Regions from separate parts of the Candidatus Jidaibacter acanthamoebae genome, predicted to be linked through region 2. Evidence: riboswitches for the same ligand, from Rfam matches in the RefSeq annotation. Region 2 holds a riboswitch; the other holds the start of a gene.

Region 1 (9,008 bases), on a different contig from region 2:
AAGTGTATGAGTGAAGTATTGGGATATAGAAAAAAGCAAAAACCAAGGAAATAAGAAATAAAACATCCGTTTAATAAATGGTAAATTTGTATCTGCGTTAGGAGATTGCTAAGTTTAGTATAAAATAAAGTGAATATTACAGCAGCCGGCAACACACCATATAGCTTAACAGCACTGATTAATTCCGCTCCAAGCTCAGTGATTATTATAGTATCTTTAGTACCCTTTAAAATACTAAGCACATATATAGTGCATGCTATATTTAATGAAGAAAAAATAAGCTTTGCCAACTCGCATCTCCATAAATACTACTTTATCGATAATGTAGCAAATATATTAAAAAAACAAAGCTTTATATCATCTAATCTAAAGCTCTGTATATAAAGAAGACAATGTGAGCTACTTAATTTTCATTTATATAAAAGTAATTTATTTATCCTGCTTCATATGTTAAGGTTCTCGACAATTGATTTTATATAACTAAAAACTATTTTTATGCTGTTTAAAAGACTTCTGCCTTATATTTCGCTGTATTTTTTAATTGAAACTCTACTTCGGATCTCTCTACTTATCCGTTCTTTAAGCGACATTGATTATAGCCTCATCGATATAATCAAAGTATTAGTGATCGGCTATTGGTTCGACTTAGCTACTCTGGGATTCTTTTTAATTCCGATAATTATATTTCACATATCTTTGCCCGCAAGCAAGCACGGCAGTCGTTTCGATCAAATTGCGACCAAGGTTCTATGCCTTATTTTCACCTTTATATTGCTCTTTGATGCTACGGCTGAACACATATTTTGGAGCGAATTTAATACACGTTTTAATTTCATTGCAGTAGATTACTTAGTATATACCTCGGAAGTTATAGGAAATATTATAGAATCATTCCCAATTTATCGATTAATCGCTGCTCTCATAGTAATTGCTTTCTTTCTTACATGGCTCTCTACTTCAATTTTCAAACCTAAGACTCTTACGGCGCAAAATTTTTCCAAGCGCTTAAAAAGCTCTTTAATGACTTTTTCTATTTTTTTGCTCGCTTATTTTTTAAGTTCGGTAGAACAAGCTAATTTTAAAAATAACGCTGAAGCAACTGAGATAGCATCTAACGGGATACATAATTTATTTCATGCATTTTGGAATAATGAAATTGATTACAATAGGTTTTATGCCAAACAGGATGATAATAAAGTTAATCAAAATATAAGAAAGCTACTTGCTTCTGAAGATGCTTCGTTCATTGATCAGGATATTACTCGAATTATTAAAGCCGACAACCCGATAAAGCATAAAAATATTATGCTGGTAGTAATGGAAAGCATGAGTGCAGAATATATGCAAGCATTCGGCAACAATGAAAATTTAACCCCAAATTTGGATCGTTTAGCAAACGAGGGCTTATTTTTTACCAAGCTTTATGCCACCGGCACCAGAACAGTTAGAGGTTTAGAGGCAATCACTCTTTCAATCCCTCCTACTCCCGGGCAATCGATCGTTAGGCGTGGTGGAAATGAAAATTTATTCTCCTTAGGTTTTGTATTAAAAGATCATGGGTATGATAACAAATTTATTTATGGCGGGTTCGGCTATTTTGATAACATGAATGCTTTCTTTAGTGTAAATGGTTTTGACGTAGTTGATCGCACCAATTTAGATGATAAAGAAGTGCAATTTGCTAATATTTGGGGAGTATGTGATGAGGATTTATTTAAGCGCGCAATAGTAGAAGCGGATAAATCCTATACCACCGGCAATAAATTCATGCAACTGATTATGACAACCTCAAATCACCGCCCCTTTACCTATCCGGAAGGAAAAATTGATATTCCTTCTCACTCAGGGAGAAGCGGGGGAGTAAAATATGCTGATTACAGCGTAGGAAAACTTATAGAATGGGCTAAAGAAAAACCCTGGTTTAATGATACTATTTTCGTATTTATTTCTGACCACACCGCAGGAGCCGGCGGCAAAGTTGAATTAAATTTAAATAAATATCATATACCGATGATAATTTATGCTCCGAACTCCATAAAGCCGCAGAAACATAATGATATAGCAAGCCAAATAGATTTAGCTCCTACTCTTTTAGGTTTAATGAATTTTAGTTACTATACAAAATTCTTTGGGAAGGATTTGCTGAATTCTAAAGTAAACTCACCTTATGCGTTTATCAGCAACTACCAAAAGGTGGCTATGATGAAAGATAATAAAATTACCGTACTTGCTCCAAAGAGTAGTATTAGCCAATATACTTGGCCGAATGGAGAAAATGTTGAGAATATGGAAGAAGCTCTGGTGGATGATACCATTGCTTACTATCAGTCCGCTTCAAAATGGCGTGAGATTTATGGTAAGATTCCTACCCGCCCAATTGCCGAAAATTAAGCACTCATCCTTTATACAGATTAGTAATCGGGTATCTCCGCTCCTTATCCAAAGTCCGGGTGGTTAGTTTAACGCCGGGAGCGGATTGTCTTCTCTTATATTCCGAAATCTTTATCAGCTTTATTACTTTTTCAACCGTTTCTTTATCAAACCCCTTATCTATAATTTCTTCTTTTCCTAAATCCTGCTCTATATAAGCTTCCAGTATCTGGTCTAATATACTATATTCCGGCAATGAATCGCTGTCTTTTTGATCTTCTCTAAGCTCTGCCGAAGGCGGCTTGGTAATTACCCGCTCAGGCATCACGGGGAAGTTTAAATTCATTACTTGAATTGAGGTCGGAAGCTTAGAATTACGGAATTTGGCTATATTAAACACCGCGGTTTTATATAAATCCTTGATCGGGTTAAATCCTCCACACATATCTCCGTAAAGAGTTGCATACCCGACCGCATTCTCGCTTTTATTACCTGTGGTAAGCACTAAACTTTGCGTCATATTTGAAATACTCATCAGTATTATTCCTCTAGCCCTTGATTGCAAATTCTCATAGGCAATTCCGGAAGTACCTCCTATTCCGCTATCAATGGTCTCAACTATATCGGTGATTGCGATAACCCGGTAGGATATTTCGAGCATTTCGGCTACCCTCTCAGCATCCTCCATACTTTCTCTACCGGTAAATTTTGACGGCATCATTATTGCATGCACATTTTCTTTTCCCAAAGCATCGACTGCAATTGCCGCAACTAAAGCAGAATCTATTCCGCCTGATAATCCGAGCAACACCGACTTAAATCGATTATTATGCATATAATCTCTAAGACCCAGCACCATAGCTCCATAGAGCTCATCTTCCTTAGAAAAATTTTCTATATTATTTGTAGTTAAAATTTTATTTCCCTGAACATCTACTACTATGCTATCTTCCCTAAATGCCGATAAACAAAATTTTAAACTTCCGTCGTAACCGAAGCTTCTTCCTTCAAAAACTATACCGTCTTGCCCGAGTACCTGATTACAATATATAATCGGAAGCCTTACCTCTTGATATCTTTTCCTTATTATTTCTAAGCGAGTATTAAATTTTTCACCATCATAAGGGGAAGCATTGGGCACCAGTAAGATTTCAGCACCCTTCTCTTTTAATTTTGAAGCCACCTCAGGAAACCACATATCTTCACAGATCGGTACTCCGATTTTATATTCGTTGATATCTATAACCCTGGGTTCCCCGCTACTAAAATATCTTTCTTCATCGAATACCCCATAATTAGGTATACATTGTTTATAGCTTTTTCCTATAACTTTGCCGTTTTGAATAGCTAAAATTGCGTTATAAAGCTTATCTTTTTCTTTAATTACAGTGGGTAATAAAATTGTCGATGCTTTAGAGTTTTTTATCAATGAGGCTGTGTGCTTTTCTAATTCCATTAAGAATGAAGGTTTATGCAATAGATCTTCAGGCGTATAGCCTACACTGATCATTTCCGGAAATAAACATATATCGGCATTATCATTGCATGCTTTCAAATAGCAATTTTTAATTAAATCAAAGTTATACTCAATATCTCCTATTCTAGGCTTTACCTGTGCTAAGAATATTTTCATTCCATCCTACTTATTATGTCACGTTATTAACTAGTATTCTTTATAATGATTTAAATCTACCTTGTTCTTTTTCTATAACTTTTACCCATGTATTCCGAGGACACGGGCTCTTTTCATTATATTTATGTAAATCTTTATATTTATTAATATTCCATTTTGCAGTAGCATTTTCAAGCTCAATTCTTAAGTGCGGCAGATTATAAAAATCTATTAGCATTGAAGCCAAATTTTTTAAATAAATTATATCGGATTCTGAATCCAACAACTTATGAATAATTTCTTTAACTTCCAAATATGCATTTTTAATCTGCTGCTCGAATGTTACTCTCTTTTCTTCTTCCTCATTAGTTATATAACCGGCATTTTTTTCAAAAGCGCCGGCAAGTTCACTAACCTCCCCCAAGGTTTTCTCCATCCCTTTTAACTCTAAATAATCCCCTTAAAACATACCTTAAATATATCAGGTTAACAGAAGGTTAATAAATTATGATGAAGTAGAAAAACAAGTACTTTTCTTGACAGGTTATTTTTTTTCAATATAAGTTGGTTAATTATTATACACCAGGGGTGCTTTATGTAATTTTACATGAGGCTGAGAAACACCCTTAAAACCTGCTCTGGTTAATGCCTGCGGAGGGAGTGTGAAGCAAGAATTTCATATGCCCATTTTATAAGCGGGCAAGCTTCTCCTTTTCTTGTTTTATTTCTTCTTCGTAGAAATTTTATGAGGAAGAAGAGATGAAAGAATATCTTAATAAAACTTATTTACCTGCAATGCTTGGTGCTGCAATAGAATATTATGATATAGCCCTTTACGGCTTCATGGCACCAATCTTAGTGCAAGTTTTTCTCCCTCATCTTCCTAAAACTACTGCATATTTTTTCTATTTCTTATTCGAATTTTTCGCAAGTTTGGCTCAATTAGCGGGAGCATATTTTTTCGGTAAAATGGGTGATAATGATGGGCGTAAAAATGCCATGTATTATGCTATGATCGGTACATCATGTACTACTTTTATAGTTAGTGTATTACCCTCTTACCTTTCTTTGGGGATATTTGCTTCTTTCCTTTTCTTTGCTACCAGGCTTATGCAGGGATTCTTTCTGGGTGGAGAATACAACGGAGGAGCAATTTATTGTTTGGAACATGAACAAGACCACCGAAAGCACGGTACAGTTAGTGGGTTATATTGTGCATTAACAGCTTGTGGAATAATAACAGCAAGCCTTGCCGCTACCGCTGTCAATCACTATGGATCAGAATATTTCCGTATTGCTTATGGGGTTAGCTTTTTGCTTGCTATGCTAACCTTTTTTCTTAGAAAGTCGGTAAATGAAACTTCAGAGTTTTTAAAAGCTAAATTAATTTCTAATAAGCATTTTATAAGAACAAGCCCTTTTAAGCTTGATTATAAAAACTTAGTTAGTCTAGGAATAGCTTCTCTTTTATTCGGAATATTGTATGGGATACCAACTCGTATTTTTAATGCGATAATTCCACTTGTAACAAGCATCAGTACTAACTTAACCATGATAATCAACAGTGCTTTTTTAGTACTGTATATGCTGCTTTTAATAATGTTCGGTATAATTGCAAATAGATTTAAGTTTAAAAAAATGATGTATTTAACAGCTTTTTTAACTGCATTACTTGCTTACCCAATAATTATGTTAATAGAAAGTAGATCTCTTGAAGGAATTATTATAGCTAAAGCTATTTTTACCTGCCTTGCCGCTGCTTTTATTTCTCCCCTTCATGCATTTGCTCAAAGTTTATTTATAACTGAAGAAAGATATAAGCTTATCTCAATAGGGTACACACTGGGTAAATGCTGCTCTACCTTAATAATAGCCTTATCCGTCACCACTTATGATTACCTTGGTAACTTATACGGTATAGCATCAATTCTAACAATAATTGCAATAATTACATGGAGAGCATTATATGAGAAGCAGACTTAATCATTCGCTTAAACTTTGTTTGGTTACCAATATAACTCATCAACCTATGGAACAATACTTAAGGTTTGTTGAGGAGGCAGTAATGGGAGGAGTTACTATGGTACAACTGCGGGAAAAATCTAATAATTTAGTGGAAGTTAAAACTCGGGCTAGAGAACTGCAAAGGTTACTATGTTCGTTCGAAATACCGCTTATTATTAATGATTATGTTGAACTTGCAGCAGAAATAGATGCCGATGGAGTACATATCGGTCAACAAGATATGTCTATCACAAAAGCTAGAGGAATTTTAGGAGCAAATAAAATTATCGGATTATCAATTGAGGATTTAGATGAATTAAGTGAAAGCAATAATTCAAATGATATAGATTATGTAACCGCAAGTGCAGTTTTTCCAAGTAAAACTAAACCTGGTTGCAAGCAAATCTGGGGTATTGAAGGATTACAAAAAATAACTTCAACTTCTATACATCCGGTAACTGCAATCGGAGGAATCAAACTAAATAATACATTAGAGATTATAAGTACAGGAGCGAAAGGGATTGCAGTTATCGGAGCTATTCATGACGCTCTTAATCCTTATGAAGCAGCACAAAATTTAAGAAAAATTATTGATAATAAAAATGGAACGGCCTTATCATATAGGAGATAGAAAGTGAAGAAAGTTTTAACAATTGCAGGTTTTGATGGCTCGGGAGGTGCCGGAATACAAGCTGATCTCAAAACATTCTCAGCATTCGGCTGCTATGGAACGAGCGTGTTGACAGCGCTTCCTGTTCAAAACACTCTTGGTGTAAGAAATTGTTATGAAATACCTTTAAAAGCAATAGAAGAACAGTTGTCGGCAATATTTGATGATATAATACCGGATAGTATTAAAATCGGGATGCTTTTTAAAAGTGAAATTATCGAACTTGTTGCAGATTTCCTTAAGAAAGAAGCTAATAGCATCCCTATAATTCTTGACCCGGTAATGGTCGCTAAAAGCGGTGATCGCTTATTGTTATCTAATGCTATAGATGCTCTTAAAACTCAGCTTATCCCACTAGCTGCTATCATCACCCCAAACTTGCCTGAAGCTTACGAATTAACAGGCATAAATGCTACAACACCTGATAATATGCTACAAGCAGCTAACCAATTATTAAAACTTAGAGCTAAATCAGTGCTTTTAAAAGGTGGCCACTTAGAAGGCAATGAATGCTCAGACTTATATATCAATGAAGAAGGTATAAGTACTTGGCTAAAAGCAGAACGCATTATAACTTCTAATACCCATGGCACAGGCTGTACATTGTCTGCAGCTATTGCTTCCTGCCTTGCACATGGAATGGGAATGTTAGAAGCATGTAAAGTTGCTAAGTACTATTTATATAATGCACTTAAAGCCGCAAGTAATAAAAAAATCGGTTTGGGTAAAGGACCTGTTCATCACTTCTATCATTTATGGCCTACAACTGAAAAATCAGATAATAAGAATAGTAAGAAGCACGCGCCTAGCCGTCATTTATACATAAACTTAGTTTAATTTTTTATAGTTCAACTATGCTCCCTATATATAGGATATTAAACTTAACTTACTATAAAATATTAAAGTATACCCACTACCGAAAGCTGGGTTCCGTATTCCGCTTTCCCATCTTTATTAAAGTTCTTTTCATGAGTTGCACGTCTATAGCTAAAAAATTCAGGATTAGAATAAGTATCTATTCCCAAATTATCAATATGTTGAATTCCGATAATTTTAAGCCTTTCCACACAATAAGCAGGTAGATCGAACATATAGTGGTCGGCTTGCTTTGAATTAATAAAAAATTTACTGCTAGCCGGTTTAACACTTATAAAATTATTATAAAAGCTTTCATCTACTTCATATGAGGCTTGCTGAATGCATGGCCCGATTACACAAATTATATCTGCTATATTAGCTCCTAAATTTTGCATAGCCGCTATAGTATTACCTATAATACCTGATATAGCCCCTTTCCATCCTGCATGAGCTGCCGCAATAATCTGTTTTTTAGGATCGAAAAATAAAATAGGAGCACAATCGGCAGTTTTTATCCCTAGTAAAATTCCCGGTAAATTAGTGACCAAAGCATCTGCCACCGGGTGCTTAATATGCTCATCTCCATCTTTTATACTTATCACCCGGTTTGAGTGTATTTGTGTAACTGTAATCAATTTGTTGTGCGAAAATCCTAAACTATTACTTATAATCTCACGATTGGTAATAACGTTCTTTTTACTATCAGATGAGGCTAAGTTACAATTTAAAGATTGAAAATGTAAATCTTTACTCACACCTCCTTTCCTGGTAAAAAAGCCATGTGCCAGGTTAGCTTGCTCTGCTAATTTTAAACCGGAATATTTAAAGGTCTTACTTTCTTTATTCATATTAAATTATATTGTTTATTTTACTCTTTTTTACTGCCTCTTTCAAACCCTTCGTTTAATTTAGCTCCCACATTTTCAGGCATAAAGTTTGTTCCTTCATTCCCTCCTATTTTCCCCTTGTTACCGGGCATCATAAGTTCATCCATTTTCCTTGTTAGCATACCAGGTTCTTGTACAATTTTTTCTCCTTGTTTTGCTACGCTTCCTATGAGTGGGATACCCTGTGCTTTCTTTAATACCATACCTATAGGATTTAAGCCTTTAACCATATTCATGCCTTGCCCGATAAATGAGCCTTGAATCGCGCTTTGCATTGCACTGGCCGAAGCTGCCGAAGTTGACCTACTACTACCCATTAATGAATCTGCAATAGTCGGTACTTCTTCCAAAAAGCCGTTAAATATTAATGAAACAATCAAAAAAGCAAATAAATGCCCGATCGTTAATGCTGAATTAGCCTGGCTGGAAAAAGTCGGGTACCAAAACATTAAATCAAAAATATCAAGGCCTGCAATACTAACATCCCATACACTCACCCAACAAACCTGATAATATAATAATTTTTGCAGTTGCTCTGTAATTATGCTCATCATAAGCGCAAAAGTAGAAACGACAAGAATCATAAGAAATGCACTATTAACCATTA
Region 2 (9,008 bases):
TAAATGTGCCCTGAGGCTTAGCATCATCATTATATGCCTTAACTGCCGTGGTTGCCATAAACCTTGAAGTTTTTTGTATGTGATTTTGAATAACTGCCTTTCTTAATTCTTCCATGTAATCAATTTTAGGGGAGTGTTCTTTAATAAATCTAGGGTAACCTTCCAGCAATATTTCTTTTGCGCATCTTTGCTTTAATATCTCTAAAGCTTTAACGTCTTTTAAAAGGGCGCTAGTAATTTTTGGGAATTCCGATTCGCTTACTAATGAAGAGGTAGCTATATTTGTTATATATAACTGTAGCTCGGCAGGCATATTGCTTAGCATAACGCTTTGATTAATCTCAATCCCAACTAAACTTCTGCCGAAGTTATCTACATAATCATAAAGTAAATTAAATTTATTTTTACTTTCTAGTTCTAATGATTCCAGGCATTTTTTCAATTCATAAGCATTTGCGGACAAAAAACCTTTAATACCATGTGCAAGAAGTAATAAAGGAATACTAATATCAGGGAATTCCAACCTAGCATCTTTAGAATAAAAGAGATCAGGCTTTCTTTCTAAAAGCCAATATTTTATTTTTACCCTTTCATCTTGAGAATAATTATTAACATATGTATATGCATTTTTTTCATATTTACTAATCGAATTAATGAAATTTGGATTCTTTTCATAAAGCCATTTCATTACTTTGAAATGTGATCTTTGGGTAGCAACTAGAAATGCATTCTCTCCAGTCTCGTCAACTGAATCGATGAAACACGGTTTCTTTTCATACAACCATTGTACCACCTCTAATGAGCCACTAGAAACAGCTTCTATAAATACATTACTTTTCTTCCGACCAACAGAATTAATAAAATTTGGGTTCTTCCCATACAGCCATTGTACCAACTCAAGGTCGTTATCTTCGATAGCATATTATATACCCACCAGGGGTGCTTACGATAAATAAAATCCGGTTTTCTCTGGTATAACCACTCCCTTACTTCTGGTTGTCTAACTAGGACACGGTGTGAAAGTATACCACTTCCACAATCTTATAGGCTAGGATCTATAGTAATCAATTCATCATTGCTACCAATTTCATCTTCGTTCTCAGACCACCTTGCGAGTTTAAAAGGTGTGTTATTATTACCTTTGTTTATTACCGGAGGTTCTACTATTTTTGGAATGTTAGATTCTAATATAGTTAAATTGGCAGGCATAAATTGGAATTTATATCCTAGTTCAGAAACCAAATTACCGGTTCGAGAGTAAATATTATAGCTACCCTCAGCGCTATTTGCATCGGGAATTGTAAAGCTCGGCATACCGGTAAAGCTACTCTCGGTCGTATCTCCGTCAATAAAGCCGCTAATGTAATAATTAAAGCTTTTCGGTAGAGGTTTCTCCTCTGGTTATTTTTAGGTTATCCGTGCTTATTGTTAAGCTTGGGGCTATGCTATACAGTAAGCCGTTACCGCTTGTTGCTGCAACTGAAACCGGAGTGTGGCTTGTGTAGCTGCGATTATATCGTTTGAAATCGGCGGATAACCCGTTAAGATGGTTATTTGCAGGGGTAGTTGAATAAATCCTAGCTTTAAGTTTAGAATGAAATATACTTGTAAAATATCTAAGGATATCTCTATTATTACTCAACATTGATTAATGTGCATATAGTATCTACCTTCATACAACATAGGTAACCTGAGTTAAATATAAGGAACTAGCTGTAACGCATACTATAAAGGGTTGCGAGAAAGAATTAAGAGGAAATAATCAGTTATTATATATAAAATACGTTTGAAACTATAGAATTTCCTTTGCCTCGCTCAGCTAGTTTTATATGGCGCCGCAAGTTTTTATATTACAGGAATTTATTAAAATAATTATGAGCCCAAAGTTGTTTCTTACGTAGAATTCAGATTAAGGAATAAACATATGCAAAAAAAACTGTTCTTATTGATTTAAAAAACAGTCTTTATTTTTTTATTAATAACATTTATAAAACCGAAACACCTACCACACCTGCAAGGCATTTATATAAATACCCTTAAAACCCCCTTACCACCGGTTTCTGTTCTTCTCTATTATCAGCTGAATTTCTCAAGTCTTTACCGAGCCTAGGTCTTTTAACCTTAGGATCAGCCCAACATTTTTTCTCTTTGTTTTCTGAAGGTTTTTCAGGTGAAGATTCATCCGCGGGTTTTACAAGTCCAGTATTTCTGGAATCCTCTATAGCTCCTGTAAACCCATGTTCACGTTTTCTAGAACCCCCTACAGCTCCTACTCTTTCTCCGGGGCTATATCCATTTCTTTTAGCTTCAACTTCCCTTTCAGCTGCTTCAAATTCTTTTATTTTTTCGGGATATAGTTTTCTGTATAGTTCTTTCGCAGAATAACTCCTTGTAACTACTTCCTCACCATCTACAATATCTCTTAATTCAAAAGTACGCATATCAGGATCAGCACCAAATTCAAGTAAGCATTTATAAATCTTCACTTCACCTGTTCTGGCAGCTAGATGTAAAACTGTACTACCTTCTTCTGCTCTTCTTGCATGAATATTAGCACCACGTCCCATAAGTAAAGGGATAAGTTCAAGACAATGCATAGTTAAAATAGAGTTATGTAACGGAGTCTCCCCTTCTTTATCAGTTAAATTGACCTCAGCCCCCCTTGCTAGAAGCAGCTTTGCTATTTCCATATACCCATTACGGGCAGCTACATGTAAAGCAGTAGTACCAAAGTAATCTTGGGAATTGACATCTAATTTTTCATGTTTCAGTAGGAACTCAACCACATTAGTATACCTATAGTTAGTTGCGTAATAAAGTAGTCCGGCTTCGCTTCCATCTTTCTCATTAATATCTCCCCCCTGTTCTAAAAATGATTCAAGATGCTCTATTGACTTTTTTCCATAAATATCTAATATTCGTAAACTCTTTTTCATTTTTTGCCTTTTTTGTATTTTAAAAAATTATAATTTACTATTTTAAATAAATCAATAATTTGTATAATTAACGTTTAATGAATGGTAATAAAAGTTATATTGCAAAACTACTTCTTTTATCCAAGAGATCTACCGTCGTCTTTTTGCTTACCTTTATCCGTTCTAGATCGTTTAATTTGAGCAACGTGGCCTTCTTCGTTCTTTGTATGGTTGGCTGGCCTACCTATTCTATCTGTTCTCTCATCATTTAATTTTTCCCTTTCATCATCTCCACCCTTTCTTTTTTTATGTAATATAGATATGTCTCTCAAGTAGTATTTTTATTTTGAAATAATCTTTTCAAAGCCCTCTAGGAACAGGTTGTTAACCTCTATCAGCCAAATTTCTAGCGTCTTCACTATATTTAGGTCTTTCAGTTTCAGGATCAACCTTACATTTTTTCCTTTTATTTTTGTTTTCAGCTGATGAGTCATCCGCTCCTTTTTCAAGTGCAGGGTTTCTAGAATCTTGTACAATTTGTCTAAAACTACGTTTTTTAGAGCCCTCTACAGCTTCCTCTTTTTCTTCAATTTTATAACTTTTTTCTTCTACTTCCTTAGATACTAATCGTGTTTTAGCCATTTGCCTTGTAAACTGATCAGGAAATGGTTCATTGGTAAGCTCATTGAGAGGAATTGCGCTATCTAGAGTATATTGTATGGAAGGAAAGCCGGGATCTATCAACCATTCTAGGAGATCGGAGTGAAAGTTTAGAGTTATATCAGCATTTAATAATTGTTGTAAAAATTCTCTGAAAGGGAAATAGCTTTCTTTAGATGATTTATTACTATTAAAATTTAATATTATTTCACGAGGATACTCTTCAAGTCCTTCTTCAGCACCAATACGAACATTAACGAAGCCATACTTTTTTGCTTCCTCTTGAATTCTATTCCTGCAGCTTATTAGCTTTTCTACATTTAACATATTCTTTCTCTTTATTCTTATTTTACCTGGTGGAGCCAGGCGGGATCGAACCGCCAACCTCTTGAATGCCATCCAAGCGCTCTACCAACTGAGCTATGGCCCCTATTTTAAAAGAGATATGGTCAGAAGTATTAGCATAACTTTTAATAAATGAGAATAGTATTTTTTAAAAGACTTTGCATATAAGTTTTTTTATACATCTCTCATATAAAAAAATAAAGTTATAAACTGTTAAGGTAGCAATAAGCCCAAAGTAAAATGCTTCTATTTTTATATTATTGAAAAAGACATCCTTTATTAGCATTATGCTCATACTTAAAAAAGCAGTAAATATAAATGCATTATCCGAGATTTTAGTTTTGATGAAATAACTCCAAATAATCGGGATAATTAAAAGAGCGCCAAAATATCCTTCCAAAGTTATCCAAACATCTTCAATTACATTATCAAATTGAAGTGCAATAATTATGGTGAGGAAGCCAATTGATAACACACTTAGCGTTCTATATCCGACTGAGGCGGTATATTTCTTAGGTCTAAGGTCATAAGAAAAAAGTGTGCTACCGGCAAAAATAAATGAATCCAATGTTGATATAACCGTTGCCGTGATTCCTGCAAGAAAAATACCCCGAAAGCCGGAAGGGAGAATTTGTAAGCCGAATAACAGGTAGGCATTTAACGAATTAGCATCAGGCATATGCACTTTGGCGTACATCCCGCCCAATGTAGTGCAGATATCAAAAATTATCCAAAAAACTGTGGAAATAATTATTCCCTTTTTAGCTATGAGTGGGCTGCCTGCCGCCATACATCTTTGGTAAAAAACCGGGCTTATCAGGGTAGCTGAAAATGCGATAAATAACCATAATATAATAGTGCTGAATTCATGCTTGCCGGAAAGAGTAAAATAATGGGGAGGTAAATTTTCTACTAACACCAGCGGATTGCCTATGCTGTAAAATGAAAATATTACTACCGTTATTACCCCTAAGTACATACAGCAAAACTGCAGGAAATCCGAGTATACCACTGACCTGAAATCGCTTATGCAGGTATATAACACGACTACCGAAGTACCCGCTACAATTGAAAGTGGAAGCGATAAATCGAACATCGTTTGAATAAAAGCGCCAAGGCTTAGGGCATAAGTTATCGGTAATGCTTTAAAAATAAGCAGTATTGCAGCAAGCTTAGCAGATTTTTCGCCGTAAGTTTTTTTGATTAAATCAGGAAAAGTAAGGGCATTTTTTTGATGTATTTTTTTAACCAGAAAATAGGCGAAAATAATATAAGCAATATACCAAAACAGCCCTTGGGTAATGAAATTATATATCCCGTGCTCAAAAGCAATCTGCGTTACCCCGAATACCCCACCGTACCAGGAGGAGACCAGGGTTGCAACAAACAACGGTAGGGTCAGTTTCCTACCCATCAGGATATAATCCTTGTCGCTTGCTTTAGAATTCAAATTTTTGAGCCGGCGTACGATAATCACCCCTATTGAGAGAGTAATCCAAATAGCGAAAACACTTAAGTCAAGGAGAGATAGGTTGTTCATAATTTGCATATCTTAGCCTTTAAATTAAATAGCCGAATATGCAGCAAGAGAGAGTGCAGATGTAAAATAGATTAATAGTTTTACACACTCCCTCCGCCAGCACTATCCGGATCAGGTTATAAGGGTTTTTCTCAGCTATTATTATTAATAGCACCCCTGGTGATTTATATTGGAAATTTATATAAAAAAATTAGGTATATGCAAGCATAAAATTCTTATGAAAAATATTTTATAAATATTAAGTTTAAAGTTTATATAATTGCTTAAGGTAAATATTGACGGAGTAGCGAGCACTGTTAATGTTGTTTGAAAATAAAATGAAGAGAAAAAATGCGCGTTTCCGAGATGAGCATTATAGGGAAAGATATGAGAATCAATACAGAAGTAATAATTTCAAATAGCAATGAGCATTCTGTCTCTCTACATTTTAGAGGCAAAATAATAGGGGATGAAGAAATTTCGAAAATAATAGAATTTGTAAAAGATCATGAGCCAATTACTTCGCTTGTATTATCATGCAATATGCTAGGGGTTAAAGAGGGTAATCTTATAGTGGAAATATTAAAGAAAAACCAGTCTATTATTTATCTTGGGCTTATGTTTAATCTGTTAGGGAATAAGGGAGTGGAAATATTAGCAGACGGGTTGAGAATTAATAATACCGTTAAGCGTTTCACATTTCGTAAAGATAGAAAAGAACCTGAGGAAATGGAAGCAATTAATAATATTTTAAAAGAAAATAATTCCATTACTACTACTGATTTTTTATATAATGAAACAAACAACGATGGGTTGGAAGCAATCATTGATATGTTAAAAGAAAATAATTCTATTACTGATGTTGATTTTCAATGTAATGAAATAGACAATGAGGGAATGGAAGCAATCACCGAGATGTTAAAGAATAATAGTTCTATTACTAACCTTGATCTTAGTTATAATAAAATTAAATGTGAAGGCGCAATAAAATTAGCAAATTTATTAGCAACCAATAGTTCCATTAAACAACTTAATCTTTCAGGTAATGAAATCAAATCCTCAGGTATAACGGCCTTAATAAATGCACTTAAAATTAATAATTCAATTTCAATTTTTCATTTTAATAGAATTGAAATTAGAGATCAGGAAGCATTCATAATAGCAGATATGTTAAAAGTTAATACCTCAATTGTCTCAATTATGCTTGCATGCCATGAAATAGGAAATGAAGGAATAAAAGCAATAGCAGAAGTATTACAGGGAAGCAAAAATATTACTCAAATTTGGTTATTAAGCGATTCATTAAAAATTGACGGCATCAGAGAAATAGATAAAGTGTTAGAGAAAAACAGGTTAATCTTAGATTGTTTGGTTGGGTATAATTTATTTGGTCATGAAGAAGGAAAGCAGGCAATAACTTCAATTGAAATGAATATAGATAGAAACCAAAAAGCCTTTGAATCAAAATGCCGGGCTGTTGAGAAAGGAGAGCTGGATAAATTTAACATGCACCATATTAAAACATTTATACTCATGCTAAAATATAAAATTGGAAGCGTGGGAGCTGAGTCTAAACTGTGGTATATAGATATAGAAAATAAAGTAATGAGCTATTACCATGAAAATTTCTTAAGGCTTAACGGGGTGGTTAAGGATATTAATAACGATAATAATATCGATAATCCTGACTATATTGATTTCACGCCGTCATTCCCTACGGAAGTGTGGGCTAAGATAGGTAGTTATGTAGGGATAAGCGGTATAAATCATGCCAATCAAGATAATTCTAAAAATAATGAAGAAAGAGAGCGGGGGGAAGGATTCGCGGCAAGAGAAATGAGGAGAAGAGATAAGGATAGTAAGGAGTTTGAGAATGCAGCGGTAAATAGAGGAAGGGAGTGAAATAACAAAAGAGCTGTATATGAGAAGCCCAGGAGGATTAGAGTTGCCAAGCTGATTTTTTTTGATTACCCGGATTACTGCTTAGAGTAGGTTTTATGCAGAAATATTAACTTATTAAGTTTAAAAAATGTTTAAATAGAGAAGGTTTGTTGTTATTTGCCGCTGAATCCTCATCCTGCCCGGTAGTTTCTTTTACTTTGCTTTCGGTAGACGAACTGCCTCTAGCATTAGGGTTAAAAGTATTATTATCATCTTTAATTGTTCTAATCTTTTCTTTATTGATTTCTTTCCCTTCAATGCTGTATTTGAAATCGTTGTTTTCTGAAACTATCCCGTCAATTTTACCGCTGACGAAAGATTTAATTGAGACCGGGTCATCATTAGCATCAAGTGCGGTAATTAAAAAATTATAATTACCCTCAGGTAATTTATTTCCATTGCTGTCTTCGCCGTTCCATTGGAAGGTATGGTTACCTATATTAGTTTTTAATAGATCTTTATATACTACGGCACCGGCTTGATTTTTAATTTCAACACCTACTGATTTAAGGTTTGAGTTTAGAGTATAACTAAATTCCCCGCTGCCGTTTGATAATTTGAACAAATTGCCTTCGTATGAAGCAACCTTACCGATATTCGCTGAAGGTTGAGCTATTTGCTGATCATGGAGAACATCATAAATTTTTTCCAGCAATCTATTTGATTCCAGTTGTTGCTCAACCGCATTCATAGTAAAGATTTGTGCGGTCATCTGATTAGTATCCATAGGACTAGTCGGATCTTGATTCTGTAGTTGAACTGCAAGCAATTTAAAAAAGGTTTTTTTCTGCTGAGCAATTTTCTGTTCCGCAAGCTCGGCTTTACTTAAGTCTTCATTGCCGGGCTCCCTTCTTTTAAGATCGGAAATATTGGTTGATAGGGATGCTGATGTTACCATTTTTTTCTCTCCGCTATGCTAAAATATTAATGTTGTCTTCTTCATGCTCAGTACTTATCAAAAATTCAGATTCTTGGCTTTCAAGGGAATTAAGGTTTTCCTGTTCAAATTTAAAGCTGCTGTCTTGGTGGCCTCTATGCTGCTGATGTTGCTGATGATCGCGAAGCCCGAAATTTAATGAGGTGCCTTCATTCCCTCCGGTTAATGCGGATAAGGATGATTCCAATTCTTTTACCGAGCTCTGCAAAATGTCAAAAGTAGTAAATTTTTCACTTAATATTTCTATCTTTTTATTTCCCATAGCATCAACCTGCAAAGATATCTCAATTTTGCCAAGCTCTTGGGGTGATAACTCCACTTGGATTCTTGTTTCTCCGGAGGTGATTGCTTTATTGATTCGCATGGAAACTTGTTCGGCAATGTGGCTATAGTTCGGCAGATTATTTGTTTTTAACTCTTCAAGAGGTTTTACGGAGTATTTGCCGGCTTTAGGTGTTATTTCGTAGATTGGGTTTTGATAATTGTTTTCGCTTGAATCAGCTTCAACTGTTAATTCTTTATCAAATTCATTCAATGATCCGGTAGATAAATTTGTCTGAACCTGAGGATTTAGCCGCGAATCTTTTAATGGCTGTATTTCAGCATGCGGTTCCAAGTTTTCTGAATTTAACTTCCCTTGGTTATCATCTTTCTTAATATTTAATTTAGGCTCTTTCTCTTTAAAGTTTGT

What was found. A riboswitch is a leader RNA that binds a small molecule or an ion and turns the genes downstream of it on or off. The one in region 2 is predicted to bind thiamine pyrophosphate.
Region 1: linked by a shared signal. The riboswitch ahead of NF27_RS00535 (MFS transporter) and the one ahead of NF27_RS01920 (sodium:solute symporter family protein) in region 2 are both predicted to bind thiamine pyrophosphate.

The regions. Positions count from the first base shown of each region.
Region 1 covers NZ_JSWE01000036.1:5,935-14,942, forward strand. Annotated here, with positions in the region: gene NF27_RS00515 (Npt1/Npt2 family nucleotide transporter) at 1-290, opposite strand, end outside; gene NF27_RS00520 (LTA synthase family protein) at 496-2,391, shown strand; gene NF27_RS00525 (NAD+ synthase) at 2,396-4,003, opposite strand; gene NF27_RS00530 (hypothetical protein) at 4,044-4,418, opposite strand; TPP riboswitch at 4,557-4,660, shown strand; gene NF27_RS00535 (MFS transporter) at 4,742-5,965, shown strand; gene thiE (thiamine phosphate synthase) at 5,949-6,617, shown strand; gene thiD (bifunctional hydroxymethylpyrimidine kinase/phosphomethylpyrimidine kinase) at 6,621-7,493, shown strand; gene pgeF (peptidoglycan editing factor PgeF) at 7,556-8,362, opposite strand; gene NF27_RS00555 (TrbL/VirB6 family protein) at 8,383-9,008, opposite strand, start outside.
Region 2 covers NZ_JSWE01000058.1:105,320-114,327, forward strand. Annotated here, with positions in the region: gene NF27_RS01885 (ankyrin repeat domain-containing protein) at 1-916, opposite strand, end outside; gene NF27_RS01890 (hypothetical protein) at 1,042-1,314, opposite strand; gene NF27_RS01895 (hypothetical protein) at 1,370-1,645, opposite strand; gene NF27_RS01900 (ankyrin repeat domain-containing protein) at 2,037-2,936, opposite strand; gene NF27_RS01905 (hypothetical protein) at 3,053-3,247, opposite strand; gene NF27_RS11560 (hypothetical protein) at 3,300-3,902, opposite strand; tRNA gene NF27_RS01915 (tRNA-Ala) at 3,930-4,005, opposite strand; gene NF27_RS01920 (sodium:solute symporter family protein) at 4,069-5,469, opposite strand; TPP riboswitch at 5,531-5,628, opposite strand; gene NF27_RS01925 (leucine-rich repeat domain-containing protein) at 5,791-7,341, shown strand; gene NF27_RS10985 (flagellar hook assembly protein FlgD) at 7,448-8,278, opposite strand; gene NF27_RS01935 (flagellar hook-length control protein FliK) at 8,292-9,008, opposite strand, start outside.